DNA from 3 places in the Dyadobacter sp. 676 genome. Region 3 is predicted to be linked to each of the others. Evidence: riboswitches for the same ligand, from Rfam matches in the RefSeq annotation. Region 3 holds a riboswitch; each other region holds the start of a gene.
The links. Region 3 has a riboswitch for cobalamin ahead of ABV298_RS05635 (ABC transporter substrate-binding protein). Riboswitches for the same ligand answer to the same signal wherever they lie in the genome.

Region 1 (10,560 bases), 1.6 Mb from region 3:
GCGAGGCTTAAATAAACGTCGAAAACACAACTTTTTTTATAAAGCACAGGGCGTTAGCGCTTTGTGCTTTTTTATATTTAAGAAATACGGATTAATGTCGATTGGACATTTAAAAAGTGCAACACGACGACCGCGTAATTAGCTCACCCTTAGGACTAATCAGTGAATTAATAGAGAGAAAGTTATATTCATTTTTAAAAAAATTTATTAGTTCGAACTGTTTGGAAATAGGAAAAAACCGGACGTAAATTTCCCGCCAGTCTCATGAAACTCAACATGCTATGGCGACGAAAACAGTACAGGAATTAGCGGTCCCGGTGGGCGTTACGCTCGACCGGTTTATTATGCACAGCCAGAGTGCATTTCCGTACGCGACGGGCGAGTTATCTCAACTGCTGCGCGACATCGCGCTCGCGGGAAAAATCATCAACCGGGAAATTAACCGTGCCGGGCTGATCGATATTGCGGGCGGGAACGGGACGGAGAATGTGCAGGGCGAAAACCAGCAAAAGCTCGATATCGTCGCCAATATCCGCTTTATCCGCGCATTGAAGAATGGAGGTGAGGTTTGTGCGATCCTTTCCGAGGAAGAAGAGGACATTATACACACCGGTAACAATCACGGGAAGTACGTGGTAGCCATGGACCCGCTCGATGGCTCTTCCAATATCGACGTCAATGTATCGATCGGCTCTATTTTCTCCATTTACAGGCGGGTAACGCCGATTAACGGCCCTGCCTCGCGGGAAGATTTCCTGCAAGGCGGCCGAAAGCAGGTAGCTGCGGGGTATATTCTTTACGGCTCGTCGACGATGCTCGTTTACTCCACCGGCGACGGTGTAAATGGCTTTACCTATGACCATTCGCTGGGCGAGTTTATTTTATCGCATAAAAACATGGGAACCCCGGCCGACGGAATGATCTATTCCGTGAATGAGGGGCATTATCACAGTTATCCGGCATTTGTGCAGCAATACATCGCGCAGTGCAAGTCCAGAAATTTCAGTGCACGCTACATCGGCTCGCTCGTGGGCGATTTTCACAGAAATATGCTCAAGGGAGGGATTTACCTCTATCCATCTACTAAAAAAAGATCCGAAAGGAAAGCTGAGACTGTTATACGAATGCTATCCGCTGGCATTTATCGCCGAAAAATCAGGCGGGAAAGCGAGCGACGGTTTTGGCAGCATCCTCGACATCGTGCCGCAATCGTTCCACCAGCGGTCGCCCTTGTATATCGGCTCAGCCGGGCTTGTGGACGACGTTGTGAAAGGCTGATGGCGGGCTACCGTTTTAGTTTTCGTACCTTTGCGCCATGCAAGAGACGCAAAACTCATTCGGGCAGTTCAAGCTCAACCGCCAATTGCTCGATGCAATCGAAGAAGCGGGTTATACCGAACCAACCCCCATCCAGGAACAGGCGATCCCCGTGGCGCTGGCAGGACAGGACATCTTAGGGATCGCCCAGACCGGCACCGGCAAGACCGCCGCATATACATTGCCTTTGTTAATGCGCATCAAATATGCCCAGGGGCAGCATCCCAGGGCGTTGATTCTGGCGCCTACCCGCGAGCTGGCGATGCAAATATCGGAGGCCATTATTCAGCTCGGCAAGTATACCGATATCCGTACCGTGGTACTTTACGGTGGCGTAGGCCCGAAAACGCAGATCGAAGCATTGCGTAAGGGTGTCGACATCGTCGTAGCGACACCCGGACGGTTTATGGACCTGTATTTCCAGGAAGAGATCGTTGTGAAGCATTTGAATGTGATGGTGCTCGACGAGGCCGATAAAATGATGGATATGGGTTTTATGCCCCAAATCCGCAAGCTGCTTGAAGTGATCCCGCGCAAAAGGCAGAATATGCTTTTCTCGGCGACATTTTCGGGGAAGGTGGAGAATCTTTCCTACGAATTTCTCGAATTCCCGACGCGCATCGAGATTACCCCTCAGGCTACCGCCGCCGAAATGGTGACGCAGACCATTTACGAGGTACCGAATTTCCGAACGAAAATCAATTTGCTATCCTATTTGCTGGAAGATAAAGAGACCTTCACACGCGTGCTCGTATTCACACGCAGCCGCGAGGTAGCCGGGCTTGTCCATCAGAATCTGTTGAACAGGGCGGTCCCGGAGGCGCAACTACGGGTGATCCACGCCAATAAGGGCCAGAATACCCGTATCAATGCGATGGAGGCATTCAGAGAAGGGCAAATAAGGGTGATGGTCGCTACGGACGTAGTGGCGCGGGGGATCGATATTACCGAGGTGAGCCACGTGATCAATTTCGATGTACCGCTTATCTATGAAGACTATGTGCACCGGATCGGGCGGACCGGCCGGGCCAACAATGTGGGCAGCGCAATCACATTTATGACGATTGCCGACGAATACCATATCCGGAAGATCGAAGCAATGATCCGTATGGAAATCCCGAGAGCCAGGTTTCCGGATGAAGTAACTATTACGGAAACACCATTCCAGGAGCGGCAGGATATGTTGCGCGAGATCGACAACCAGCGCCGCAAGGAAGATCCGACATTCAAGGGTGCATTTCATGAGAAAAAGTGGCAGGCACCGCCGCCTGCGAAGCGGTCGCCGGGGAATACCGGTAAGGGGCGCAGGCCAACGGGCGGAAGAAGTAAACGCAGGTAATGCAATACAATTCCAATAAAACCGTTTAACTTGGACAATAGAAACCTGTTCTTCTATTAAAGTCAATTATGAAAGAATCTGTTGTAATTTGGCTTGCCCTCCTGATACCTGTAATGAGCCTTGCTCAAAACACGCATCTGGCAAGCGCGGGTACAAGCACAGATACAAACGTAGCCCCTAAAAAGCCTCTCAATTTGAATGAAAGGCGGATTACCCCGCTCTTCGGGGAAGTGAGTAAGACATCGGAGCAGATTGATGAAGAGATTAAATTCCTGAGTGATTGTGACAAATCGTTCTCGACGCGGGCGGAAGCAAGCAGCTTCTTCGCCACCCGCGCGTGGGAATATTTGCAGGAAGGTTCTCTGGACACCGCCTGCTACCGTTTTAACCTTGCCCAACTCCTGAATGACAAAAACGTGGAGGCCTACTGGGGGCTTGGTGTTGTGTCTTACCAACGCGAAAACTGGGTGGACGCCAAAAGAATGCTGAGCAAAGGAGTCAGCTTGCAGGGCGACAATGTGCCGCTGCTGGTGGATTTGTCGACCGTACAGCTCAAATTGTACGCGATCACAAGCCGTAAGGAGGAACTGGAAGAGGCAAGCGAGGTGCTCAAACGCGCTGTCGCGCTTGATTCGACTTATGCATTGGGCCAATACAACCTGGCGCTGCTGCATTACAACCTCGATGAGCTTGATAAATCCTGGGAGCACCTGCACAAAGGCCGGGTCCTTGATTTCAGCCAGCTGAATCTCGACTTTGTGGAGCTTCTGAAAGCCAAAATGCCCGATCCCCAGGGATTTTTCAAGTAAACGTATTCTTCCGGGATTGCAAAGTCTTCCGTTTGGGAGACTTTTTTTGTTTGAGCAATATCAGCGTAGCCAGGACCCGTGGCATGTCGCCATCAGGCTTCGGCTACGCTGATATCCCACCTTTGACGTGGCGTATTAACCCTTATTGAAAGAAAAATCCTGTTGGGGCGATACCGACTTTCACCGAATCGACCAGGTTTCCATCGACGCGATAACGTATCGCATAGCCCGACTGCGCCTGGGACGGCGTCACGGCTGCGTAAAGCAGGCCTTGAGACGGATCGATTGTCAAGCCTGTAAAATAACGGCCGATAAAGGGCTTGCTGAGGTCCACCTGAGAATCGGTAATACCGAATTTGTAGGTTTTACCCGACGGGTTGAAATTGGCGTCGTATTGTGTCAATACAAAGAAGACTGTTTTGAGGTCGGAACTCATTGTGAAGGAACCCGGCACTTTGGTGGCGTCGGTCCCGATCGCCAAAGTGGCTTCGGACGTAAGCGACTCAGGATTCAGCCGTACGGCTTTGATCCCCGCATTGATCCATAATTTGCCGTTTGCGTCGATGCCTATCGGCGTAACTACCCCTTCCATAGGGATCGACTGGGCGATTTCATCGGTGTTCGTGTTGATAACCGTAAGAATGTTGCCGTTGGTAAAGGTAGTGGTACCTACAAACAGTTTTCCATTGCTCAGAACCAGGTTTTCTGGTCCTTTCGCGATGTCGATTTTCTTGGTCACCTTTTTTGTATTTATATCGATCACCGCAATATAACCGGTGCTGTATTTGTAGTCGGCGTTGGTGCCCCAGCACGACACATATGCTTTTCTGCCGGCGATTACAACTTCCCGGGGATTCTCGATGTCGGGCGCTCCGATGACTCCTTCGTCTTTGAAAGTATACCGGTTAACGAACTGTACTTTGTCCTGGCCCGCCGAGGAATTGTCGACCAGGATGATGCCTTGTTCTCCCGACGCCGTATAGTCCTGCACCCCGCCATTCAGCGCTTTTCCATTGACTGCGGCGAAAATGTCGGCGTTGGCGGTGTTGTTTTCACGGGGAAAAAAGGAGATAGCGCCGTTATTTTGCAGGAAATTACCTTCATTCATTACAAAAACACCACTCACGAAATCCCCTTTCGGAGCCGGGTCACTCTGGTCGCACGACCATGCTCCCAGGGCTGTAAAAACTACTGCTAATGAACTGGCTAACTGTTTTTTCATTTTCATTGATTTATTGAGAATCGTAACTAAAAGTTAAACTTAATGCAAAACTTCTTCCCGGCATCGCATTATTTCTGACATTTAAATAAAACGTGTTGGTCAGATTGCGGATCTGTCCCTGTATGCGGCCCCTTACCTTACCAAGGGAGATGGTTGTTTCGGCCAGGAGATTTACCAAACCATAGCCATCGAGAAACTGTGAATTATCGAATGTTGTGTAACGTCGGCTGGCTGCCTGGAACTGTCCGGTAATGCGGGTGGATTTATGCTGAAAAAATGCATTGACATAGGCCGTATGCTCCGGCACAAAAACAAGCTGCTTGCCAACGATTTCTTCGGAGTAATTATCGTAAGCCTTTTCCTGGCTGCTCCGGTTAAATGCATAACCGGCATCCACCCCGGCTTGCCGGAGCTCCGTTGTATGCAGGTAATTCGTTTGCAGTTCGACCCCGCGGGCCAGGATCTGTTGCAGGTTTTCGACACGGTAACTTCTGGACGGATTCCAGTAGGTCCAGTCCTTAACGCGGTTATGGTAAAGAGTCACCGAAGCCCGCCATGTGCTTCCCGACGTGGATTTCAATGTTTGTTCTATTCCAATTTCTTTATTCCATCCCGTTTCCGGGCGGATATCCGGGTTACCGAGGCCTTTCCAGTGGCGTTCGTTCAGAGTAGGGACGCGGTAGCTGCGCCCGTATGAACCTTTCAGGGAGAGATTATAAAGTTTTTTCCGGATCAAACGATGCTCCACACCGGCGGACGGCGTGAATGGCGGGTTAAATCCGGTAACAAATCCTTGCCGGAGATTGACGGAAACCGTGATTCGGGAGGCAGGCTGCCAGCGGGTAAGCAAAAAAACGTCTGTCCGGTTTTCAGCCACGGGCGAGTACACATAGCCGGGCACGCGCGAGCGATAGTGCGTCCATTCGCTCCCGGTTTTGATGGACAACGGATTGGGCTTAGCTCCCGGGCGCAACGAAAAGTCATTCTCGATCCGCGTGGCGATTTTATCCGTTACGGAATGATCGGGTTGTGAAAGGTCGCCCTTGGCATAGTCGATTATGTCGCGTACCCATGCTGTTCGTAATGTGAGCGAGCGCACCCGATAGCGAAGCATGGTGCGATAGGCTGTCGTGCGCGTCATTTCCCGGCCCTGTTCGTCGTCGGGCGTTAAGGTTAGTTTGTTATCCGTGAGCCACACGTGCGCAGAAATTTCCCGGTCGTTTTTAGCTTGCAGGAATAAATCCTGTACAATGCCTTTCTGGAAAGTCTCGGTAGGCAAAAGCAGGTAACCCTTTCGCACGGGATTCCGGTAATTGTTGTTCATCCGGCCGTCGTAAACCGCCGTTTTTCCCGAAAACGACCATTGCCTGTTTAAAACCGTTACGTAGCGAATATCCGCCCGGGTCTGGCGATTGTCAAAACTCTCTTCCTGCCTTCCGATGGATATGTGAAAAGGGCTTTTGGGTACATCACTGCCCAGCAGGATGCTTCCTCCGACCGCATCGGACCCTACAATGCTCGCGGCCGACCCGAATTGAACGGAAAGCCTGTCGAAACCCGCCACAGGGATAGTGGAAAAATCGGTTTGGCCAAGTGTGGGAGCATTAATATTCAGCCCATTCCAGAGAACTGCCGTATGATTCGCGGACGTGCCTCTGAATGAAGCAGTACCCAGTTGCCCCGGACCGTAATTTTTAAAAGCGATAGGCGTAAATGTCGAAAGTACGTCGCTGATGTTCTGGAAACGCGCCTGCGCGAGCATCGCCGAATCGATCGCCTGGATTTTGAGGCCACTCATGAAACGTTCCGGTACAAAGCCCCTGACGGTCACTGTTTCGAGTGCGATGGAGTCGGTTTGCGCATGAGCGGGCGATGCGAAAGCCACGCTTGCCCATAATACTGGTTTAATCAGAAATCTCCGGTTGGTTAGCACCCTGTTTCACTGCGATTGGCGGCGATCTTCTGTCTTTCCTCCGAAAACGGTCCGATCAAATGCTCTGGCAGGTCTCCTGGCTCGTCGTTCGTGTCCGGCGCCTTCCCGTTTTTGAAACAGTGGCATGGAGTGCGGGCACGTTTGGGCAGACTAACAGTTGCGGGGACAGCTTCCGGTTCGCGCGGAATTCCCTTTTAAGCCTAATTGCTGAACAGAAGCAGCATATGGCACCAAGCGGGCGCAAAGTTAGACATTTCCTCCGACTTTCGGTTCTTTGCGATAACCGCTATCTTTGCGCCAAATTCTGAATGCTTTTGGCCACTCCTGCTGAAAATTCCCCGAACCCGTCGCCCCTGAAAGGCATTTACCTCATGCTGGGCGCGGCATTTTTCTTTTCGCTCACCTCGGCGATCTCAAAATGGCTCGGCAGGGAATTCCACATTGTGGAACTGGTGTTTTTCAGGAACATCGTCGGGGTGGTTTTCATCATCAGCAGTATATGGCAACGGCCGCTGAAGCAGGAGGGAGGCAAGCTCGGGCTGCTCGTTTTCAGAGGCATAGTTGGTACTTTATCGCTTTATATGCTTTTTTACGCGATCCAGACGCTGGGTCTCGGACGCGCATCGACCTATCAATACACCTATCCCATATTTCTCGCGCTTTTTTCCTGGCTGCTCATTGGTGAAACGCTGAATTCCAAGGAATGGATGGCGATCTTTGTGGGGTTCACGGGCATTTTGTTTGTATTCCGGCCGGATCTTTCTTCGTCGTTGCGGGACAACGCACTCGGTTTGGGCAATGCATTGCTGACGGCGGTTTCCTATCTCTCGATCCGGCAACTGGGCGTGGTGTACGATACGCGCGCCATTATTCTGTCATTCATGCTTAGTGGTATTGTAATGCCTGTTTTGTCGATGGTAGCCGGGACCTATTATCCAATGGAACATCTGGACTTTCTGATCGGGACATTCAAATGGCCGGAGAATACCTGGCAGTGGCTGGGTTTCCTGGCTTTGGGATTGACTGCATTGCTGGGCCAGAAAATGCTGACGCAGTCTTTTACCTACGACAAAGCCGGGCGCGTGGCCGCTGTGGGCTATTCCAATATTCTTTTTTCTGTGCTGATAGGCTTTCTGATGGGTGAAGCGATCCCGTCGCTGTCGATGCTGACGGGCATGTTGCTGATCATCGCGGGCGGGATCCTGGTATCGTTTGCCAAAACCAAAAGCGCTTAAAGCCGTTCGTTGAATGCCAGCCGGTTCATAAAAGGGTCGATTACCGTTACCGAAAGAGCGCCCCAGGGTTCGTGTTCGAGGCCGGGACGGTTGTATTTGTATTGCTTGTTGTTCAGCTCTTTATGAAAAGCCCGTACACCGGTGCATTCGACAAATATTTTCGCACCGGGAGTGCTGTCTCCGTGATGCTCCGAGAGATGGAGCGTCAGGCCGCCGCGCGAAACCTGCATGTAAAGTGGCGCATCGTCGGAGTACCGGTGCTCCCAGTCTATCTGGAAGCCCAGCCAGTCGATGTAAAACTCGCGTGCTTTGGTTTCGTCAAAAATGCGTAAAATTGGGATGATTTTGCTGGCTTCCATGGGGATGCTGTTTGGAGGTGAAAGGGGCTGGCAACAATTTGTATATCAGATTTGTTTACAAAATGAAATCTAGAAAAATGCCATGAAACGACTCCTGTCATCGCTGTTAATATTTCCGGTAATGCTGGTGTTTCTGGCCGGTTTCAAGGCCGATACCGGTAAAAAGCCGGCCGAAGGCATTCAATGGCTAACCATCGAGGAGGCGTTCGCGAAGATCCAGAAAGAACCGCGCAAGGTGCTCATCGACGTCTATACGGATTGGTGCGGCTGGTGCAAGGTAATGGATCGTGAAACGTTCAGGGACAAGGCTGTAACCGATTATATCAACCGAAAGTATTACGCCGTGAAGCTCGATGCCGAGCAGAAGGAGACGATCAAACTGGGAGACAAGCAGTTCAAATATCTTGCACAGGGTGGCCGCGGTATCAACGAGATCGCATTGGCATTAACCAATAACCAGCCGAGCTACCCCACGACCGTTTTTCTGGACGATCATTTCAATATGATCCAGCCGCTTCCGGGTTATCTGAAGGCAAAGGAGTTTCACCAGATTATCACCTTTTTTGGAGAAGACTACCACAAAAAGCAGGATTTCGAAAGCTATAAGGTGAAGACTTACGGAACCTTGTATCCTTCGAAATAGATAGCGGAACGCTTGTATCGGCTATGCGGGGGCAAAGCTTAAACGACTTCCCCTTCCTGCATCCTCTCCGCGTTTTCGGCAATGCGCAGTTTCTCGATCAATTCGGCAATATCGCCTTCCATTACAGCCGGAAGGTTATAGACGGTGTAACCAATGCGGTGATCGGTAATGCGGCTTTGCGGGTAATTGTAAGTCCGGATTTTGTCGGACCGGTCGCCGCTGCCCACCATCGACTTACGTTGCGACGAAATTGCGTCGTTGTGTTTTTTCAATTCGATTTCGTACAAGCGCGAGCGAAGAACACTCAATGCGCGTTCCTTGTTTTTGAGCTGTGAACGTTCATCCTGGCAGCTTACCACAAGCCCGGAAGGAATATGGGTCAAGCGAACCGCCGAATAAGTGGTGTTAACCGATTGCCCACCCGCGCCGGACGATTGAAAAGTATCGATACGAATATCGTTCATGTTGATCTGTACATCCACCTCCTCGGCCTCCGGCAGTACGGCCACAGAAGCAGCCGATGTATGGATGCGGCCCTGCGATTCGGTAGCAGGTACGCGCTGCACACGATGCACGCCCGATTCGAACTTCATTTTGCCATACACATCCTCTCCCTCGACTTTACAAATGATCTCCTTGTAACCGCCGTTGGTACCTTCGGTATAGTCCATTACCGATGACCGCCAGCCCATTTTTTCAAAGAAACGCTGGTACATGCGGAAAAGGTCGCCGGCGAATATCGCGGCCTCGTCGCCGCCCGTACCGCCCCGGATTTCGAGGATAATATTGCGGCTGTCGTTCGGATCTTTGGGGATAAGCAATTCCTTGATGGTCTGTTCCAGTTCTTCCAGCTTCGGAACGAGCTCGTCGAGCTCCTCTTTGGCCATTTCACGAAGATCTTCGTCTTTTTCAGTCGCTATAAGTTCTTTGGTGCCGGCGATGTCCTTTTGCAATTTCTGATAGAGCGCGTAGTGCTCCACGATCTTGCCCAGGTCTTTATATTCCTTGCTGATCTTGGAATAACGCGCGGAATCAGAGACAACTTCCGGCTGTATGATTTGCTGGGAAACCTCTTCAAACCGTTCTTTTATAGCTTCTAATTTATCGATCATCTTTATTGAATATCTTTGGCACGACGCATTCGGGGCACAAAGATACGCATTTTAGCTAAATGAATGGTTTCAAGAGGCCGGGGCGGTCCATATCGGATGCCGTTTGATTAATCAGATTAATAATTTGAAAAATGAAACAGATAATATTTGTCGCAGCATTAGCCGGTACACTGTGTGGTTGCGATTTAAAAAACAATCGTATCGAGAACACGAAAGAACTGAACCGCGAGATTAAAGCCTCGCAAATCAAACGGGTTACCAATGTTCAGCTGGTCTCGTCGGCTGACGAATGGGGAAAAAAATTGCGCAAATTGCCGAAAAAGCACTGAAAAGCGAACTTGAAAAGAACCCCGGTACGGGCCTGGAAGCATTGCCAGGATCCCGGCGGTATTCCGGTCGTCGCGGCGTTGCAGAAGGAATACGGTGTCCGGGTTCAATTGCTTGGTACCAATGATCTGAAAAGTGCCAGGTTGTACCCGAAAGAGCGGGAAATTCTGGATGCTTATGCTTACAGCGCCAGAAGTAATACGCAGGCAGGTGACAATTTACAGCAGCTCAATGATACGCTGCTGGTCTACAATGCGCCTGTTT
Region 2 (10,560 bases), 3.1 Mb from region 3:
GGCAATGAAAGCGACCTCGTCCATCATCGACAGGGCGGTACCACCGAATAAAGTATCGTAATGGTTGGTGTTATTAGGGAAAACAGTTTTAAAAACGCGTGTTTCCGAGGCGGTGATTTTTTCTTCGAGTGTCAAAATAAATGCTTTAATGTATTGATAACAGGAGTGCGGTTCGATGTGGTCAGGGGTGTCAAGGATAGTCGGGAGTGGTCAGGGGTAGTCATTTATTGTCAGGTATGGTCAGATAATAGTCAGGTATTTTCACCTCTGACGACACTTGACAACACCTGACAATAAATGACCACACCAGCCCACAAACGACCGTCGCTATCCCGCGACTTCGACCGATTCGCGCAGCAAGTTAGCCGCGGAAATCATGTTACGCAAAGCCGCTTCGGTTTCCGGCCATTTGCGGGTCTTCAGACCACAATCCGGATTCACCCACAAATTGCGGGCAGGGATTACCTTCAACGCTTTTTCCAGCAGGAAAACCATCTCGTCGACTGTCGGCACGCGGGGCGAATGAATGTCGTACACACCCGGCCCGATTTCGTTCGGATAATTGAATTGCGCAAAAGCGTCGAGCAGTTCCATTTGCGAACGCGACGTTTCGATGGTAATTACGTCGGCGTCCATGGCCGCGATGGAGTCGATAATGTCGTTGAATTCGGAATAGCACATGTGCGTGTGGATCTGCGTCTGGTCGGCCACGCCCGCGGCGCTCAGGCGGAACGCGTCCACCGCCCATTTCAGGTAGCTCTTCCATGCATGTTTCCGCAATGGTAACCCTTCGCGAATGGCCGGCTCATCGATCTGGATCACTTTGATTCCCGCCTTTTCGAGATCCACCACCTCGTCGCGGATCGCGAGCGCGATCTGAAATGTGGTGTCTTTTCTCGGCTGGTCATCCCGCACAAACGACCATTGCAGGATCGTTACCGGGCCCGTAAGCATGCCTTTCACCAATTTCGTGGAGTTGGCCTGCGCGAACGACGACCATTTCACCGTCATAGGCTCCACGCGCTCGACGTCGCCGTAAATGATCGGCGGCTTCACGCACCGGCTACCGTAGCTCTGCACCCAGCCGTTTTGGGTAAAAACAAAACCCGAGAGCTGCTCGCCGAAATATTCCACCATATCATTCCGCTCGAACTCGCCATGTACGAGCACGTCGATGCCCAACTCTTCCTGCCAGCGCAGCGAATCCACGATTTCCGCCCGAATGCGGGCCTCGTACTCATCCAAAGTCAATGCTCCTTTCTTGAACTGCGCACGGAGCTGCCTCACCTCGTCGGTTTGGGGGAATGAGCCGATCGTCGTGGAAGGGAACAAGGGCAGTTTGAGTTTTTCCAATTGAATGGCCTGCCGGAAGGCGAATGTATTCTGTCGGTTAAAATCCGATTCACGCACTTCGCTAACCCGTGCTTTTACAGCTGGCTTGTGGATCAACGCTGATGTTCTACGGCTTTCGATGGCTTTTTGGTTATCCAGAAATGCGCTGTCATTCGAATAATCGGTCCCGGCGAGCCTCGCCAATGTCGTTACCTCTGCCAGTTTCTGTTTGGCAAACGCCATCCAGTTTTTGATTTCGGGCGTGAGCACCGCTTCGTTCCTTTCCAGGTCCAGGTCATAAGGGCTATGGAGCAGCGACGAGGAAGGTGCGACCCAGATCCGATCCTCTCCCAGTACATTCGCTGCCGTTTGAATCCATTCCAGCGACTTTCGGTAGTCGTTTTTCCAGATATTCCGGCCGTCGACCACCCCTAATGAAAGTTTTTGGGTTGATGCCGTGAATACTTCATCCACCAGGATTTGCGACAAGGTCTCCGCACCGCGCGTAAGGTCGATATGCAATGCGTCCACCGGCAATACGGTAGCGATGCTCAGGTTATCTTCCAGCGGCCCGAAATAGGTTGTTACCAGAATGCGCAGCTTCGGAAGCGTCTCCCGGATCTGGTTATAAGCGCTCAGGAATGCGAGTTTTTCCTTTTCATTCAAATCCAGCACGAGCCCTGGCTCGTCGAGCTGCACCCATTCGGCACCTCTCGCTGCGAGTTCTTTTAATATGGATATATAAACAGGTAGAAGACTGTCCAGCAAGTCGATCCGCTCAAAACCGCCCTCCTTTTCTTTGCCTAAAAGCAAATAGGTAACTGGCCCAAGCAGCACCGGTTTGGTGAGAATGCCTTTTTGCAATGCATCCTCGAATTCCAGCAGCACCTTTTCGGAGTACCGCTTGAACTTCTGGTCTTTCACAAACTCGGGAACAAGGTAATGGTAGTTGGTGTCGAACCATTTCGTCATTTCCATCGCGTTGATATCCAGCCCGTTTTTCTGGTAACCACGGGCCATGGCGAAATAAAGGTCTAGCTCCTTATTGGATTTCCCGTCGAGCAGCTGGTGGTACCGCCCGGGAATCGCGCCTACCATCAGCGACGTATCGAGGACGTGGTCGTACAGCGAAAAATCGTTGGAAGGAATAAGGCCAATGCCCGCATGCTGCTGCGTTTCCCAATTCTGATGGCGGATTTTGCGCGCGACTTTCTGCAATGCATCGCGGTCGATCGCGCCGGCCCAGTACTGTTCGTTGGCCTTTTTGAGTTCGCGAAGGCTTCCCACGCGCGGGTAGCCCAGGTTGTGTGACAACATAACTTTTTGTGTTTAAAGAGTTAATAAAAACCCTGTGAAAACACCCTCCCATCCCGGCAAACGCCTGTTGCGAACGCTGACCGGTACTTCATTCCATGGCGGTAACACACGGCTACCCTGCGAAACGAACAGATACAGTTCCCCCGAACCGGCCGGGAGCCTGTGGTACGCTATAAAATGTGGTAAATCAATGCTTGACTACACTCCACCCGTGAGAGGGAAGCCATTGAGGGTGATGGCAAGTCTCCTGGCTCGTATCATTTCTACCGCCCTTCTCGAAGCGCCGGGACGCTGCAATGGGACGCGAGGGTAAAAACGGGTCCTGAAAACATCAGGACGGATACTTACAGTAGCACGACTGCCCGTGAATTGCACACGGTTCCTTTTTGTTTTGCTTGATTTTGGCTGAGGGATCCAAAAGCAAAAACCACCACCCCGATTGACGGGCGTTCACAAAGAACTGCGTCAAATTTAGGCGGAATGCATATTGCGCAGGAAAGCGCACCTTGATTTAAGTGAAGTGGAGAAAAATTACTGGTTGCGTTAGGATAAAATATCTAAATCAGGCTTGAAATGCTGGCCGGAAAAGTGATTTCGCAAACCCGGATTTAGGGAAATATGTTACGAAATCAACTCCGCAGCATCCGCATCCAAAATAAACTCCGCGTTCAAATGATTCTGCAAAACCGTTGCTGGAAAATCTTTGGAAACGGGGAATGCCAATGCCCGCTGGATAACCGGTGCCTTTGCAGCGCCGGAAGCCAACAGAATGGCCGAACGCGCTTCCAGAATGTGGCGGATACCGACGGTAATGCCGCGTGTGAGGCTGGTCGGCTGTTTGAAATACTTCTGCCCTACCTCGACGGTCACCGGATCGAGCTCCGAAATGTGGGCGTAAGTATCCCAGGGTGTGCCGGGCTCGTTGAGGGCGAGGTGGCCGTTCATGCCTACGCCTAATATAATAAGGTCGAGGCCTCCGAGGCTCTCGACGATTTTATTGATACGGTCGCATTCGGCTTGCGGATCGAAGGCTTTGCCGTCGAAGAAGACGATCTGGTCCGGGCGCAGACCGACAGGTTTCAGGAAATCGCGGTCGAGGAGGTCGCGGCAACTGCCATCGTTGCCGGCGCCGAGGCCAATCCATTCGTCGAGGCCGACGAAAATGCATTTCGAAAAGTCGACACGCCCCTTCTGATTCGCGGCTACCAATGCATCGAACATACCTTTCGGACTACTACCCGACGGGAAGCAAATAACCGATTCGGGCTTGTGGTTCATCAGATCGATTACTCGCTCGGCAGCGGCGGAGCTCATCAGTGCGTAATCGGGGTAAATGCTGATTTTAGGTATCATGAAAAGCGGAGTTTAGGATCTCGGTGCGTCAATCTAAACATTCTTTTTTTCAGACATGAACATTTATCCATAAAAAACTCCAGAAACTGCAAACCCGATCCTAACTTTACCGCGCATTGTTCATTTTACATTATCATTCTACGTCAAATAATGGAATACCGTATAGAAAAAGACACGATGGGCGAAGTGCAGGTCCCTGCCCATGTATACTGGGGCGCCCAGACACAACGCTCGATCCAGAACTTTCCTATCGCACAGGATATCAATAAAATGCCGAAGGAGATCATCAAGGCCTTCGCATACCTGAAAAAAGCCGCCGCTATTACCAACTTTGAAGCGGGTGTCCTTCCCAAAGAAAAAAGCGATCTGATCGGACAGGTCTGCGATGAGGTCCTTGCCGGCCAGCTCGATGACCAGTTCCCGTTGGTAGTATGGCAAACCGGCTCGGGAACGCAATCGAATATGAACTGCAACGAGGTAATTGCCTATCGCGGGCACGTGCTGCAAGGCGGTCAGCTTACCGACAAAACCAAGTTTTTGCACCCGAACGACGACGTGAACAAGTCGCAGTCGTCGAACGACACCTATCCAACGGCCATGCACATTGCGGCTTACAAAATCCTGGTGGACGTGACCATTCCGGGTATTACGAAGTTGCGCGATACTTTGAAAGCGAAAGCCGAAGCCTTTAAAAATGTCGTTAAAATCGGGCGTACGCACTTTATGGACGCTACGCCGCTCACTTTGGGACAAGAGTTTTCCGGCTACGTATCCCAGCTCGATCACGGCCTGAGGGCGATCAACAACTCGCTGGCGCACCTTTCGGAGCTGGCACTGGGCGGTACCGCGGTCGGAACGGGCATTAACACCCCTCCGGGATATTCCGAAAACGTCGCGCGCCACATTGCCGCGCTTACCGGCCTGCCATTCATCACCGCCGAAAACAAATTCGAAGCGCTCGCGGCGCACGACGCGATCGTGGAGGCGCATGGTGCATTGAAAACCGTGGCGGTGAGCCTGATGAAGATCGGTAACGACATCCGTATGCTGTCGTCGGGCCCGCGCTCGGGCATTGGCGAAATCCATATCCCTGATAATGAGCCGGGTAGTTCCATCATGCCGGGTAAAGTGAACCCTACCCAATGCGAAGCCATGACCATGGTAGCGGCACAGGTAATGGGTAACGACGTCGCGATCAGCATCGGCGGCTCCAATGGCCATTTCGAGCTGAACGTATTCAAACCGCTGATGGCTTACAACTTCCTGCATTCGGCCCGTCTGATCGGCGATGTGTGCGTGTCGTTCAACGACAATTGCGCGGTAGGTATCGAGCCATTGCACGAGAATATCAAAAAGCACGTGAACAACTCATTGATGCTCGTCACTGCCCTGAACACGAAAATCGGTTACTATAAAGCCGCCGAAATCGCGCAGACCGCTCACAAGAACGGCTCAACGCTCAAAGAAACGGCTGTGGCGCTGGGTTACCTCACGCCGGAGGAGTTCGATGCGTGGGTAAAACCGGAGGATATGGTGGGTGAAATCAAATAATTGATACGCTGAACATACTCGCAAATGCCCCGCCAAAGCGTGGGGCATTTGCTTTTAGCCTTAAAGAAGATGGATATCCGTCATGAACTGCTGGCCGATCCTCACCAGTCAAAGTGGAAGGCCACGAAAGTCGCCGAATACGCCTGCACTTCCCCCGAAGCATTCAGGGAACTGATGCATTGCTTCGAGTCGGACGAGTACCGTCTGGCGCAAAGGGCGGCTTACAGCGTGAGTATCGCCACCGATTTGCAGCCCGGGCTGATCGGGCCCTACATCGGTGTGCTGATCGGCCAGTTGAAGCGGACCGACGTGCACGATGCCATTATCCGCAACAGCGCCCGCATTTTGCAGGACGTCGCCATTCCAGACGAATTTCATGGTGAACTGATGGACGCCACGTTTGGAATCATCGGTAACCGCCAGGTAGCGGTGGCGATACGGGCGTTTTGCCTGACCATTCTCTTCAATCTTTCCAAAATCTATCCCGAAATCCGCAAAGAGCTTCGGGCGCAGATCGAGGATTCGATTGCGTTTGAACAACCGGCATTTGCGTCGCGCGCCGCGAAAATCCTGAAAAGCATTTGAAAGGTGGTAATTGTGGAGGATAGATGGCCATTTCGCCGTCTGATTAGCAGATATTACAGGTAAATCATTTTACCTTGCTTCTTTAAACAAAAACAATAGATGATCATATACTGCCACGCCTTACTCGACGGCTCGCTCAACGCCAAACTCAGCGAAGCGCTTACCCCGCAGCATCAGATCCATTTCCGTACCGAATCGGCGGGCACCGACGAACTTAAAGCCTGGTTCGCCACGGCCGACTATATCCTGGGCAATCCGCCCGTAGCCTGGTTCGAAAACATTCCCGCCAATCTGAAATTCTGGCAACTCGATTCGGCCGGGTTCGATCAATACTCGTCCGTCGCTATTCCCGACCACGTCAAAACGGCCAATATGGGCGACTGGTTTGCGCGGCCGTGCGCCGAGTCGATCGTGGGTGGCGTGCTGGCGCTATACCGCGGTATCGACAGGCTGACGCTCTTGAAACAAAAAACACAATGGATCGGAACGCCGCTCCGGGCCGAGTTGAAAATTTTGCACAAACAGAATGTGATCGTGCTGGGAGCCGGAACGATAGGCCAGTCGGTGAATGCGATTTTGAAAGGACTGGGCTGCACCACGCATTTGATGGCACGTACATCGCAGGAGGCCGATCTCCGCAGCAAGGAAGATCTTTTCGATGAATTGCCGCATGCCGACCTGGTGATCAACACTTTACCGGGAACTGCGCATCATTTCGTGAATGCGGAGTTTATCGCGGTCATGAAGGACCAAAGCGTTTATGCGAGCGTAGGCCGCGGTAGTACAACCGATGAAAATGCTTTGATCGAAGCGTTGAAATCGGGTAAGCTCGACGGCGCCGTGCTCGACGTAACGGAAATTGAACCGCTGCCCGCCGACAGCCCGCTTTGGCAAATGGACAATGTGGTCCTGACGCAGCATACCGGTGGCGGTCACAAAAATGAGCACATGGGTAAAGTAGATTTATTTCTGAACAATATTTTGGCCATAGAGAACGGCGCGGCCATCGCCAATGAAGTGAACCTTGTAAAAGGGTATTAAACCGACCGAAACTGAAATGTTACTAACAGAAACCGATATCGCAGAAGGTATCCAGGACAAATATTTTTTAAAATTTGGCACCGCCACACGCGAAACCGCGAGGGTATTCCGCTCGCCGGGCCGCATTAACCTCATAGGCGAGCATACCGACTACAACAATGGCTTCGTACTGCCGGCGAGCGTCGATAAGGCCGTGTATTTCGTCGTCGCCCCGCGCGAAGACGACCAGGTGATCCTCTACGCCGCCGACCTCGATCAGACGTATTCGTTCTCACTCGACGACCTTTCCAAACCGGAAAAGTCCTGGCCGCATTACCAGATCGGGATTGTGGAGCAAATCCAGAAGCGGGGTTTGAAGATCGGCGGTTTTCAGGCGGCATTCGGCGGCAATGTGCCGGTAGGTGCCGGACTCTCCTCGTCGGCGGCGTTGGAATGCTGCCTGCTGTTTGCATTGAATGAGATCTACGGGCTGAACCTCGACCGTTTCAGCATTGTGAAAATGTCCCAAAAAGCTGAGAACGAATATGTGGGCGTGCAATGCGGCATTATGGACCAGTTTGCTTCTGCATTCGGAAAGGAGGAATCGGTAATCCGTCTCGACTGCCGTTCACTGGAATATGAATACTTTCCTTTCCCGATGGACGATTACCTGATCGTACTTTGCGACACGATGGTGAAGCATTCCCTGGCGAGTTCGGAATACAATACCCGCCGGCAGGAATGCGAGCGGGGAACGGCTATTTTGCAACAATATGATTCCAAAATACTGAGCCTCCGCGATGCCACGCCGGCATTGGTAGAATCTCATAAGGATGAAATGGGCGATGTGGTGTACCGCCGCTGCAAGTTCATCACCGAGGAAATCCAGCGTGTACAGGACGCCTGCGACCTGCTCGTACAAGGTAATCTCCCCGATTTTGGCAAAAAAATGTACGCAACCCACTTCGGGCTGCAAAATGAATATGAGGTAAGCTGTCCCGAACTGGACTTCCTCGTTGCCCAGACATTGGACGACGATTCCGTGCTAGGTGCGCGGATGATGGGCGGCGGTTTCGGCGGCTGCACGATCAACCTGGTGAAAAAAGATGCCGTGGATGCTTTTGAAGCCAAAATGAAGCAAGCCTATCTGGAAAAATACAAAATCGATCTGCCTTGCTACCGAGTGAAAATCACCGATGGCACCGAGGAAATCGCCCTCGCATAACCTGACCATTTACACAAACTCTTAACCTTTGACTATGAGAAGAATCCCTTTTTTTACTCACTGCGCTGATCGGCCTGGCCATTTTCAGCTGCTCAAAAACCAAGAATGAAGAAAAAATGATCAGTACTATCTCCAAAGAGGCTTTCGGCCAGCTTCCCGACGGCCAGCAGGCTGACCTTTACACACTGACCAACGCCAACGGCATGACCGTCAACATTACCAACTACGGCGGGATTATTACCAAGCTCACCGCACCGGACAAAAACGGCCAGTGGGCGGACGTGGTGCTTGGTTTCGACTCATTGCCACCTTATCTGAGCGGCCACCCGTTCTTCGGTGCATTGGTGGGACGCTACGGTAACCGCATTGCTAAAAGGGAAGTTTAAACTGAATGGCCAGGAATATACGCTGGCGATCAATAACGGTCCCAATGCATTGCATGGTGGTAAAAAGGGCTTCGACAAGGTGCTCTGGAAAGCGACTGAAATCAACCGGGATTCGGTGGTAGGGCTGCAACTGGAATACACCAGCAAGGATATGGAAGAAGGTTACCCGGGGAACCTGACCGTAAAAGTCGTTTACACGCTCGACAATGACAATGCACTGACGATCGATTACACGGCAACGACCGACAAACCGACCGTCGTGAACCTGACCAACCACTCGTATTTCAACCTCACCGGCCTGAAACGCGACATTCTCGATCATGAGGTAACCATCGCTTCGGATAGCATTGTGCCGGTAGACACGACGCTCATCCCGACCGGTAAACTTCGCGCAGTAGAAGGAACACCCTTTGATTTCCGCAAACCTACCAAAGTAGGCACCGGCATAGATAAGGTGGAAGACGAGCAAATCAAAGCGGGCGGCGGTTACGACCATTGCTGGGTGCTGAAACGCAGCGGCGACGGCCTGGAAAAATTTGCCACCGTGAAAGACCCCGAAAGCGGCCGTGTCATGGAAGTATTCACCACCGAGCCGGGCGTTCAGTTCTATACCGGCAACTTCCTCGACGGCACTTTGAAAGGAAAGGGAGCCACATTCACCAAACGCTTCGGTCTCTGCCTCGAAACCGAGCATTACCCCGATTCCCCGAACCAACCTCAGTTCCCGACCACGACGCTGAATCCGGGCGAGACTTACCATACGACTACGAAGTATAAGTTTTCGGCGCAGTAAATAGCAGACTCAACATTCCTCATTACAACCTTGGCGAAGAACCGGCCGCACCAGCGACCAGTCTTCGCCTTTGTTCTTTCTGCTACTTTTTAGCTAATTTTGATATGCCAACTGTATTATACATTAACGGCTTTCGGTTCTTTTTCTGGATGAATGAGCGCGAACCGATTCGCATTCATGTTGAAAAAGGCAAACGTAATGCGAGAGTTGTTTTGGTTCCGGAAATAGTGGTTTCCTACAACCATGGTTTTAAGAAAAATGAAATGAGAGTCATTTTAGATATAATCGTCTGCAACTATGAAAAAATCATTCAAAACTGGCACGACGCCTTTAATAAGTAAACAGCTTCAAACTCTTCTTAGTGAGGCTGGCGAAGATGATGTAATCGACATTGCGGATGATCTGGATCGTATGATACTTGATAATGGGCTGCAAATCCACCATTTTGGTTTCGCGAGGGACCTTGATTTGGCACTTTTTATTCTAAATAATAAAAAAGTGATTACCAAACCTTTATCATCTTTCCCATTTTTAGAAAAGGCTGAGGACTGGGATCTGGACCAATATACAGTATCTGAATCAGGCATTCATTGGACCATTCTTGACGCAGACATAAGTCTTCGGGGTTTGCTGCAAGAAGACGAAGTTTTAACCAAATAATCAATATACATAGTATTATTTCAATGCTTACCAAAACCGTAAAAATCAGCAATGTTACCAACCTCTCCGATGCGCGCTATTGTGCGGGGATGGGTGTTGAAATGCTCGGTTTTTCTATTGACGAAGATTCCCCCAATTATATTTCTCCTAAAAAATTCGAAGATATCTGTTCCTGGCTGGCCGGCGTAACGCTCGTGGCGGAGACGGGTAAGACCGACCCGGAAGCCATCCTGACCGCATTGGCGGAATATCCCGTGCATGCGGTGCAAGTGAATGACCCAGGCTTGCTGAACTACCTCCGGGCCGAGGTCGGTCTGCCGCTTCTGCTGCGTATCAGC
Region 3 (10,560 bases):
ATGCCGATAAAAAGGTGGCATTCATTTTGACGAATTCCAATACCAAAGCTTCCCAAATCGGGAACGCAGTGGGACTCGACGCGCCCGCATCCTTGCTTCTTATCCTTGAAGCGATGCGGGACGAAGGTTACAGGATCGACAACCTGCCAGCAACGGGTACCGAACTGATCCATGCATTGATAGATCTCTGCGCCTACGACGCCGATTATCTCACAGCCGGTCAGCTAAGCCGGGCCGCTGCGCAAGTTCCGGCCGACCGATACGAAGACTGGTTTAGGGATTTACCCGAGCCTGTCCGTCAGAAAATGTTGAAACAATGGGGTCCGCCACCGGGTGAAACCTATGTGCACGATGGCCGCATTGCCCTGGCGGGCCTTGACCTCGGGAACGCATTTGTGGCTTTGCAGCCCCCGAGGGGTTACGGCATGGACCCCGACGGGATTTACCATCAACCCGATTTGCCGCCGACGCACCATTACCATGCATTGTACCGCTGGCTGCGCGACGACTGGGGCGCCGATGCGATCGTGCATGTGGGCAAGCATGGCACGCTCGAATGGCTGCCGGGCAAGGGAATAGGGTTATCGGAGAATTGTTACCCCGATGCTTTTCTGGGCGATTTGCCGCTGTTTTATCCGTTCATCGTCAATGATCCAGGAGAGGGCTCGCAGGCCAAGCGCCGTGCACATGCCGTGGTTGTAGATCACCTGACACCCCCCCATGACCTCCGCCGATACCTATGGCGAGCTGGCACAGCTTACGCAGCTGGTCGATGAATATTACCAGGTAGAAAGCCTGGACCCGTCCAAATTGCCCTTGCTGCAAAGACAGATATGGGATTTGATCCGTCAGACCAACCTGGACGCCGATCTTTCCGCCATGCTCAGCCGCGACCACGGCGACCACAAGCATGACTGGGATGACGAAATGACGCCGGAAGGCGTGCCTGTAAGCCTGGCGGAAATGGATGGGAAAGACATCGCGCACCTGATTGAAGATATCGACGGTTACTTGTGCGAATTGGGAGCTGCGCAAATCCGGAATGGCTTGCACACATTGGGGCAAATGCCGGAAGGCGAAACGCTGATCGATATGCTGCGAGCGCTCACAAGGTTGCCAAACGGCCCCGTTCCCGGTATGCTGGCGACATTGGCAGTTTTGTATCAACTTGATACTGAAATGCTTCATCAACGGAAAGGACGTAAGCTGGCTGCCACCGACGCCCTCACGGACTGGGCCGGACGCCCCATTGTGACCGGGGCCGACGCATTGGAAGTATTGGACGAAATGGCGGGGCATCTGATCCGGCTTTTTGAATATTACAGGTTTGATAAAAAGATGACAGACCGTGTGATATTCGAATCGCTCCATCGCGACCCCGCATCGCCGGGCTTGACGGACCTTCGCACAATAATGACTTTTATCGCGGAAGAAATCGTTCCTAATCTGGCACGCACCGACGAGGAGATCACCAATCTTCTGCACGGGCTTTCGGGCGGGTACGTACCGGCGGGTCCGAGTGGTGCGCCTACGCGCGGAATGGCGCATATCCTGCCGACAGGGAGGAATTTTTACGCTGTCGATCCAAGGGTATTGCCTTCGAAGGCTGCCTGGGAAGTAGGGCAGCAGCTCGCCAAAGAGGTGCTCGACAGGCATTGGAAGGAAACCGGGCACTATCCCGAAAGTGTCGGCATCAGCATTTGGGGAACGAGCGCCATGCGGACACACGGCGACGACGTGGCGGAGGTGTTGGCATTGCTGGGTGTACGCCCTGTTTGGCAAGCGGAAAGCCGACGGATCACAGGTTTGGAAATAATACCGCCCGCTCAGCTGGGAAGGCCGCGCGTCGATGTGACGACGCGGATCAGCGGGTTTTTCAGAGATGCATTCCCACACCTGATCGAGTTGATGGACGAGGCAGTGCAGATGGCGATCGCGGCGGACGAACCATTGGAGGAAAATTTTGTAAAAAAACACTATTTAAAAGAGCTTGCCGAGTTGCAAAAGGATGATACATACGCTGTCGAGGAAGCGGAAGAGCGGGCTGCCTATCGTATTTTCGGCGCTGCACCGGGAAGCTATGGGGCCGGTATTCTGCCTTTGATCAACGAAAGGAACTGGGAAACCGACGGTGATTTCGCCCAGGCCTATATCAATTGGGGAGGGTACGCGTATTCCCGGAACGCACAGGGCGTGGACGCCCGTGACGAGTTTACACGGCGGCTTACCGGGGTGGAAGTAGCCCTTCATAACCAGGATAATCGCGAACACGACCTTTTCGACAGCGACGATTACCTGCAATTCCACGGCGGCATGATCGCTACGATCCGTAACCTCACAGGCCAGCAGCCAAAGCATTATTTGGGCGACTCGCAAGATCCGGCCAAACCGGTTGTGCGGGATTTGAAGGAAGAAACGCTCCGCGTGTTCCGTTCGCGTGTGATCAATCCCAAATGGATCGAAAGCATAAAAAAACATGGCTACAAAGGTGGTTTGGAGCTCACCGCCACGGTCGATTATCTCTTCGGTTACGATGCCACGGCGCATGTGGTAGACGACTGGATGTACGAAAAAGTGGCCGGAACCTATGCTTTGGATGCTGATATGCAGCAATTTTTTGAAGAGAACAACCCCTGGGCATTACAGGCCGTCACCGGGCGGCTGCTCGAAGCGGCGCAGCGCGGACTTTGGGAAAGGCCGTCGGAGGAAACGCTGGAAGGTTTGAAAAATTTGTATCTGAAAAGCGAAACTTTGCTCGAATCCAGGGCCGACCAGACACCAACTTTGAAATGAATACCGAAACGATTTTATATCCTTTTTCCGCGATTGTCGGGCAGGATGATCTGAAAAAAGCATTGCTGTTATGCGCCATCAATCCTGCAATTGGCGGTGTGCTAATTAAGGGTGAAAAGGGCACGGCAAAAAGCACGGCGGTGCGCGGTCTGGTGCAGGTAATGCCGGCGCTGGCCTCCGGCGGAGCCGCGGTGCCGTTCGTGGATCTGCCTCTCGGGGTGTCTGAGGACCGCCTGCTCGGTAGCCTGGACATCGAAGCAATCCTTTCCGGCAGGACAAAAAAACTACTGCCGGGCCTGCTCGCGAGCGCGCATGAGGGCATTTTATATATCGACGAAGTGAATCTGCTTGCCGACCATCTGGTGGATGTTTTGCTGGACGTTGCGGCCTCGGGGATCAATACCGTCCAGCGGGAAGGATTGTCGGTAAGCCATCCGGCGCGGTTTGTGCTCATCGGAACCATGAATCCCGAAGAAGGAAACCTGCGGCCGCAGTTCCTCGACCGTTTTGGTTTGATGGTGGAAGTAGGCGCACCGGTCGACGCCGGCGTGCGGACGGAAGTGGTGCGCAGGCGCATTGCATTCGAGGCCGATGCCGCGGAGTTCGCAAGCCGGTGGGCCGATAACCTGGAGGTAATCAGAACACAGGTGAGCAAGGCTCGGATGTTACTGCCGGTCGTACAAATGCCCGACGGACTTTTGAAAATGATCAGCCAGTTGTGCATTGAATGGGGTGTGGGTAGCCTCCGGGCCGACATCGTTATGTATAAAACTGCCGTAACGATCGCGGCGTTTAATGGGCGCACTTTGGTGACGGCTAATGATATACGCGAAGCGGCCGGGCTTGTACTGACGCATAGAAAAGGAAAAAAGACCGTTCCGCCGCAAATCCGGCAACCTTCGGAGGAAAGTCCTGAAATGCCGAATGGCGAACAAACACATCGGGATTCCGACATTCCGGGGCAGGGTGAAACCGATAGCCCGGCGGACGGATGCGGCGAAGAAAATTGTGATGACAATCCGCATGAACAGATAGCGGATGTTGATTTTGGAATGAATGTTCCGGAATTGAATGGTAACCGCCGCATCGAACGGGCGGACCTGCCGGATGGCCGCAGTGCGAGAGCCGGAAAAACCGTCACCGGGCTCCACGTAAGATCGGTCAAAAGTGGCTCCGCTGCCGATATTGCCGTTACAGACACTGTTTTGCATGCACTGAGCCGCAATCCCGATGCATTGCATATCGGAAAAGCAGATTTACATCAAAAGGTGCGAAACGGCCGGGTCGCACATCTGATTCTTTTTGTCGTGGACGCATCGGGCTCGATGGCAGCGGGCAAGCGGATGGAGGCGGTAAAAGGCGCGGTGATAAATTTGTTGCAGGAAGCGTATCAACGGCGCAATATGGTGGGGGTTATCGCATTTCGCGGCGTGGAAGCGACGATTTTGCTTGAACCCACCCGGGACATCGAGGCGGCCGGGGAAGCATTGAGACTGCTGCCCACCGGTGGGCGTACGCCGTTGCCGCATGCATTGCAGCTTGCAGAAGAGACGTTTTCCCGGCACACGGGAAGCGGTACGATACCTTTTCTGGTGATTCTGAGCGATGGAAAGGCCAATGTGCCTTTGCCGGGAGCGGATGGCGATGCATGGTCGCAGTCGCTGTATCTGGCCGGAAAATCGGCACATCGGGCGTTGGTGCTGGATACCGAGAGCGGTTATGTGCGCTATGGCAAGGCAAAGCAGCTTGCGGAGGCGCTCGAGGCGGATTACCTGCCATTGGAAGACCTTTCCGCCTGGTCGATTACGGAAACCGTTTCAGCGCGATTACTTAATTCAAGAAATGAATAGCAGGAAATTACGTCCGATTATGTTTGTCGGGACCGGTTCCGATGTTGGTAAAAGCGTAATAACAGCGGGCTTTTGCAGGATATTCAGGCAGGACGGGTACCAACCGGCCCCTTTTAAAGCGCAAAACATGTCGCTCAACAGCTTTGTGACGGCCGATGGGCTCGAACTGGGACGTGCCCAGGCGGTACAGGCCGAAGCGGCGCAAATACCCTGCGAGTCGGATATGAACCCGGTGCTGCTGAAACCCACCAGCGACCGGTCGTCGCAGGTGGTGCTGAACGGCAAGCCGGCAGGCAACCAGTCGGCTTACGCGTATTTTATGGCTAACGACAGGCGGGAGCTCTTTTCCGCGGTAAAGGAGGCCTTCGACCGCCTTGCCGGCAAATATTCCCCGATTGTGATGGAGGGAGCGGGCAGCATTTCAGAACTTAACCTGAAACACAGGGATATCACCAATCTGAGGATGGCCGCACACGCGCGGGCTGCGACCTATTTGGTAGCGGATATCGATAAGGGTGGGGTCTTTGGCAGTGTTTATGGTACGATCGCGCTGCTTACAGAAGAAGAACGCGCTTGTATGAGGGGCATTATCATCAATAAATTCCGGGGCGACGGACGGTTGTTCGAAGACGGCAAGCGAATGCTCGAAGACCTCACGGGGTTGCCAGTCGTGGGTATTTTGCCTTACTTCAGGGACATTCACATCGAACAGGAGGATTCTGTTTCGCTTGAATTAAAACACCGGTCGGCGGTGGAGGGCAAAGTGAATGTGGCCGTGATCCTGTTGAGGCGGCTCTCCAACTTTACCGATTTCGACCGGTTGGAAAAGGACCCGCGGGTCAATTTGTATTATACCAATGAACCTTCCGAAATAGCGAAGGCGTCGGTCGTGATCATTCCGGGAAGCAAAAATACCATTGCGGATATGCTTGTCGTCAGAAATAGCGGGATCGCAAAGGCAATCTACGACGCGCACAAGGCCGGGAAAACGGTGATCGGTATTTGCGGAGGATATCAGATGCTCGGCGAAGCCATTCTGGACCCCGATCATGTGGAAGGCGAAATAGAAGCATTGCCCGGGTTAGGCCTATTGCCCGTCCGAACCGTTTTAAGGCCGGATAAAACCACTTTGCAATGCACTTTCAGGTTCAGGGAAGCGGAGAAAATGTGTTCGGGTTATGAAATCCATATGGGCGAAACAACCGCATCGAGCGCCGGCACGCCGGTGGCTACACTTTCGGACGGACGCCTGGACGGTTTCTACCGCGATGCACGCACCTGGGGCACGTATTTGCACGGAATTCTCGATAACGAAGTGGTGATCGAAAGCATTCTGGAACCTTACACGACTGAAAAGACGTCTCCTTTCGACTATCGGCAATTTAAGGAGCAACAATATGATAAGCTCGCCGACTTGCTGCGGGCGAATATGGATATGGATCTGATTTACAAAAGTTTGGAGGAATAGGATATGTTGCACGGGCATGGCGACGACGGTTACCGGTATGGAACCACGATTGTTGCGGATTTCAGCACGAATGTCTGGTACGGAGGAGAACCGGCGGGGTTGAAGGAATATGTTTTTGGAAAATGGAACGAGGTCAACCGGTATCCTGAGGTGCTGGCCGAGAGCTTGCTGGAGAAGATCGCCGTCCATCACGGCCGCCAAACCGGGGAAGTAATGGTTTGCAGCGGCACGACGGAAAGTATTTACCTGCTTGCCCAACTTTTCGCTGGGAAACGCGCGACGATCGTTACTCCTACATTTTCGGAATATGAGGATGCTTGCCTGGCGTTTGGGCACGACGTGAGGAGCATGCCATGGCAGGAAGCGACGGTGCTGCCGGGGGTGAAAAGCGATGTGGTGTTTATCTGCAGTCCCAATAATCCGACCGGACTGCTATTCAGGGACTTGCAGTATTGGCTCAGATTGAACCCGCAATGCCTTTTCGTTGTCGACGAAGCTTTTATCGATTTTACAGAAGGCGAAAACTCGGTTGTACCGCTGCTGGACCGGTTCGCCAACTTACTGGTAATGCGCTCGCTGACGAAAACTTACGCGATTCCCGGCCTCAGGCTAGGTTACGTCCTTGCGCGCGGGGAGGTGATAGATCAACTGATGAATATCAAACAACCCTGGACGGTAAATACGCTGGCGATTTCGGCGGGCCATTATATTTACGATCATTTTGCCAACGTACAGCCACCGGTTTCCCAACTTTTACATAATAAAAGAACGTTCGTTCAAAAATTGCAGGAAATAGAATGCCTGGAAGTGGGTGACAGCGATACGCATTTCTTTCTTGGAAGAACGTTGGTGAGGAATGCCTCGCAGCTCAAAGATTTTCTGCTGGAAAAATATGGCTTTCTCATACGCGACGCAGGCAATTTCCGGGGCCTGACGCGACAGCATTTTCGTATCGCTACCCGGAGGCCGGATGATAATCAGCAAATGTTCGACGCATTAAAGGAATGGCAGACACTTTACTACTAGTCCTGCCGCTGATTGCCGGCTACCTGCTCGATCTGTGGCTCGGCGATCCCGATCATTGGCCGCATCCCGTGCGGGTTTTTGGCAACGCCATCGCCAAAGGGGAGAAACTGCTGAACCGCGGGCGTTTCAGATTCTGGAAAGGTGCGATGTTAAGCGTGGCGCTGGTATTATTGGTATTCGCATTTTTTTACGGACTCAATGCGCTACTTTTCCGTGTGTCAGCATTATTATTGATTATCAATAGTATCTGGGTTTACTTCGGGCTTGCCAACCATTCGCTGATCGCCGAGGGGCGTAAGGTTTTTTCGGTGCTGGAAAACGAAGGTCTGGAAGCAGGGAGGAAGCAACTCTCGCGCATAGTCGGGCGGGATACCTCAAAACTCGGTCCTCAGCAGATACGCATAGCTGTGCTGGAAACCATGTCTGAAAACCTGAGCGACGGTGTGATAGCCCCGCTATTTTATTATGCTGTCGGGGGAGTGCCGGGTATGATGGCTTACAAGATGATCAACACGATGGATTCGATGCTCGGGTATCGCAGCGAACGTTTCGAATGGTTCGGGAAATTCGCGGCCAGGCTCGACGACCTGGCGAACTTCGTTCCGGCCCGGCTGACGGCCCTTTTGATGGTTTTGGTAACCGGAAGCAAGCGGGGACTTATGTTCGTATTCAAATTCGGCCCGATGCATAAAAGCCCTAATGCGGGATATCCCGAAGCTGCATTGGCCGGTATCCTGAATTGCCGCTTCGGCGGCCCGAACGTGTATCACGGGACGGTGGTTGCGAAACCGTTCATCGGAGAGAGCGACCGGGAGATCGGAGCGGCGGATATCCGGCGGGCTGTATTGGTCAATCAAAGGTCATGTTTTATAATGGTATTAATTGTGACAGTGATTATCCTAATTTCCTGTCCCGCTTGATCTTTTGAACGGATCCTGGTGAAACTTTTACCAAACATGCGATCTCCTCGACAGCGAAGAAGGTTTCTCTCAGTAGGTCATTGAAGCCTATCGTCTCGCTTCATGAACGCGTGTGTGAAATGAATGTTTGCAATGATAAGCAATAAAATATCGCTAGTTTTGCGACAATCCAGGTGCACGCGTCGTGCGTGTTAAAAGGGAATCCGGTGAAAATCCGGAACAGTCTCCGCTGCTGTGAGTTCAGAACGAGGCTCTTGTGAGATGCCACTGGGATATAATTTTGAATGATTGAATGACCGAATGTTTTATTCAATCATTCAATCATTATTCCCGGGAAGGCGCAGGAGTTGAACGAGTCAGAAAACCTGCCTGCCAACATGGTTAACATGGCTTTCGGAAGAAAGGCCGATGACAAAATGATTATCAGAAAACTATTTGCAGTTCTCCTGCTGCCGGGCCTTCTGGCTGGTTGCGGTACTTCCTCGGCGCTTTACGAAAAAGGCGGATCGCATTATTCCGGGCGTGACCTGTTCCCCGAAAAGGTGAAAGTTTCACACGCGCGCGGCTTTGCGATCACGTATCATGATCACTATAAAGTCGTGAAAATCATGAGCCCGTTCGAAAAATCGACGGACACGCTGAGTTATATCCTGGTACAACGTGGTACGCCGCGGCCCATCGGCTATCATGACAGCCAGTTCATCGAAATTCCGGTGCGCAGCATGGTGGCGATGTCGTCGCTGCACATCGGATTAGTAGGCTTTCTGGGTTGCGAGAATATCCTTACCGGAATGGGCAATCTCAGGTACGTGTCTTCGCCAAAGGTGCTCGACCGCATTAGGGCAGGTAAAATTGTGGAAGTAGGTAAGGATCAGGGACTAAACGAAGAACTGTTGGTGAGCTTGCATCCGGATTTGATCATGGCTACGGGCAGTCCGGTTTCGAAAGTAAGCCGCTATGAATCCCTTCATCAGGCTGGTATACCGGTGATGGTGAATTCGGAATGGGTCGAGAGGACGCCGCTGGGCCGGGCCGAATGGGTAAAGCTGCTGGCGGTGCTTACCAATCGGGAGACCGATGTGAACCGCAAATTTGCGCGTGTCGAGGCAGAATACCAGAAACTGGTCCGGTTAACAAGCAAGGTTGGTCCGCGACCGAGCCTGCTGGTGGGGATGAATTCCAAAGACGCCTGGTACGTCCCGAATGGGGACAGCTACGTGAGCCGTTTCTTTCGCGATGCGGGTGCTTCTTACCATTGGTCGGATACAAAAGCAACGGGTAGCCTTCCGCTGAGTTTTGAAACGGTGTATCCGGTGGCATTGCAGGCGGATTTCTGGCTGAATGTGAGCATCGGAAGTGTGCAGACCAAAAAGGATATCCTGGCACGGGATGCCCGCTACGCCGATTTCAGGTCATTCAAATCCAATCACATTTATAGCTACAACAAACGCATGAATGCCCAGGGAGCGAACGATTACTGGGAATCGGGCGCGGTGAACCCGCATCTGGTGCTGGCCGATCTGATCCGGATTATCCATCCCGAGTTGTTGCCCAAGCATGAGCTGATCTATTATAAATCCATTAATTGAATGAAAATATATACTAAAAAGGGGGATAAGGGAACCACCGGGCTGTTCGGCGGGAGCCGGGTGAGTAAAGACGACGTGCGGATCGAATGCATCGGGACGCTCGACGAAGCTAATTCGACAATCGGCATGCTGCGGGTGAAGTTGGGCAACGGGCATGAATGGCAGCCCGGCTTACACAAAATACAGAAGGACCTGATGGACATGATGTCGCATCTGGCGCGGCCGTCGGACGCTAAAAAGGAAAATAAAAACCCGATGCCGGTTGATGGGGCGACCTTTTGCGAGGATTGGATCGATGCCCTGGAAGCTGCTATGACCTCGCCGTCGGATTATTTTTTGTTGCCGGGAGGGAACGAAGTGTCGGCATTATGCCACGTGGCACGCACGCAAATGCGCCGTGGCGAGCGGCGGCTGGTGTCGCTTATGAAAACCGACGAGGTACACGAGGCCATTCCGGCCTATATCAACCGCCTTTCCGATCTGTTTTTTACCCTGGCCCGGGCGGAGATGGACAAAGCCGGCGTCGCGGAGGAGAAATGGCAACTTTTTCTGTACAAGCGTTTCAAAAACGTGGAGCCGTCATGATCATCTATATTACCGGCGGCGTCAGGAGCGGCAAAAGCAGGTTCGCGATGGAGCTGGCGTTGCAAAAGAGCGGAAGTCCCGTTTATGTCGCAACCTCGCGGATCCGCGACGAAGATTTTGCCAGACGGGTGAAGCGGCATCAGGACGAGCGCGGGCCCGAATGGGTTTCCCTGGAAAGCGAGAAGGATCTTTATTTGCTTCCGTTAGGGGGTAAAGTGGTGGTTATCGATTGCGTAACATTATGGCTTACAAATCTTTTCGAGGCCTTCGGTTATGATGTCGGTAAATCCCTGGCCGCATTTAAGGCGGAAATAGACGCCCTGGCCCGG

Region 1: it holds a riboswitch for cobalamin, as region 3 does, so the genes downstream of both, ABV298_RS12405 (TonB-dependent receptor) here and ABV298_RS05635 (ABC transporter substrate-binding protein) in region 3, are expected to answer to the same signal.
Region 2: it holds a riboswitch for cobalamin, as region 3 does, so the genes downstream of both, metE (5-methyltetrahydropteroyltriglutamate--homocysteine S-methyltransferase) here and ABV298_RS05635 (ABC transporter substrate-binding protein) in region 3, are expected to answer to the same signal.

The regions. Positions count from the first base shown of each region.
Region 1 is NZ_CP159289.1:2,773,922-2,784,481, reverse strand. Features, by position in the region: gene ABV298_RS12430 (valine--tRNA ligase) at 1-15, shown strand, start outside; partial or broken gene fbp (class 1 fructose-bisphosphatase) at 282-1,278, shown strand; gene ABV298_RS12420 (DEAD/DEAH box helicase) at 1,316-2,656, shown strand; gene ABV298_RS12415 (tetratricopeptide repeat protein) at 2,725-3,465, shown strand; gene ABV298_RS12410 (DUF5074 domain-containing protein) at 3,608-4,687, opposite strand; gene ABV298_RS12405 (TonB-dependent receptor) at 4,698-6,572, opposite strand; cobalamin riboswitch at 6,669-6,870, opposite strand; gene ABV298_RS12400 (DMT family transporter) at 6,929-7,855, shown strand; gene ABV298_RS12395 (glyoxalase superfamily protein) at 7,852-8,214, opposite strand; gene ABV298_RS12390 (DUF255 domain-containing protein) at 8,297-8,857, shown strand; gene prfA (peptide chain release factor 1) at 8,896-9,969, opposite strand; gene ABV298_RS12380 (hypothetical protein) at 10,101-10,298, shown strand; gene ABV298_RS12375 (hypothetical protein) at 10,308-10,560, shown strand, end outside.
Region 2 is NZ_CP159289.1:4,297,757-4,308,316, reverse strand. Features, by position in the region: gene ABV298_RS19345 (acyl-CoA thioesterase) at 1-135, opposite strand, end outside; gene metE (5-methyltetrahydropteroyltriglutamate--homocysteine S-methyltransferase) at 328-2,649, opposite strand; cobalamin riboswitch at 2,869-3,096, opposite strand; gene ABV298_RS19335 (glucosamine-6-phosphate deaminase) at 3,271-4,002, opposite strand; gene fumC (class II fumarate hydratase) at 4,153-5,553, shown strand; gene ABV298_RS19325 (hypothetical protein) at 5,578-6,138, shown strand; gene ABV298_RS19320 (D-2-hydroxyacid dehydrogenase) at 6,238-7,179, shown strand; gene ABV298_RS19315 (galactokinase) at 7,196-8,383, shown strand; partial or broken gene ABV298_RS19310 (aldose epimerase family protein) at 8,418-9,562, shown strand; gene ABV298_RS19305 (DUF4160 domain-containing protein) at 9,667-9,903, shown strand; gene ABV298_RS19300 (DUF2442 domain-containing protein) at 9,860-10,222, shown strand; gene ABV298_RS19295 (hypothetical protein) at 10,246-10,560, shown strand, end outside.
Region 3 is NZ_CP159289.1:1,220,981-1,231,540, reverse strand. Features, by position in the region: gene ABV298_RS05665 (cobaltochelatase subunit CobN) at 1-776, shown strand, start outside; gene ABV298_RS05660 (cobaltochelatase subunit CobN) at 721-2,793, shown strand; gene ABV298_RS05655 (VWA domain-containing protein) at 2,790-4,643, shown strand; gene ABV298_RS05650 (cobyric acid synthase) at 4,663-6,111, shown strand; gene ABV298_RS05645 (aminotransferase class I/II-fold pyridoxal phosphate-dependent enzyme) at 6,115-7,137, shown strand; gene cbiB (adenosylcobinamide-phosphate synthase CbiB) at 7,116-8,057, shown strand; cobalamin riboswitch at 8,212-8,445, shown strand; gene ABV298_RS05635 (ABC transporter substrate-binding protein) at 8,444-9,646, shown strand; gene ABV298_RS05630 (cob(I)yrinic acid a,c-diamide adenosyltransferase) at 9,647-10,231, shown strand; gene ABV298_RS05625 (bifunctional adenosylcobinamide kinase/adenosylcobinamide-phosphate guanylyltransferase) at 10,228-10,560, shown strand, end outside.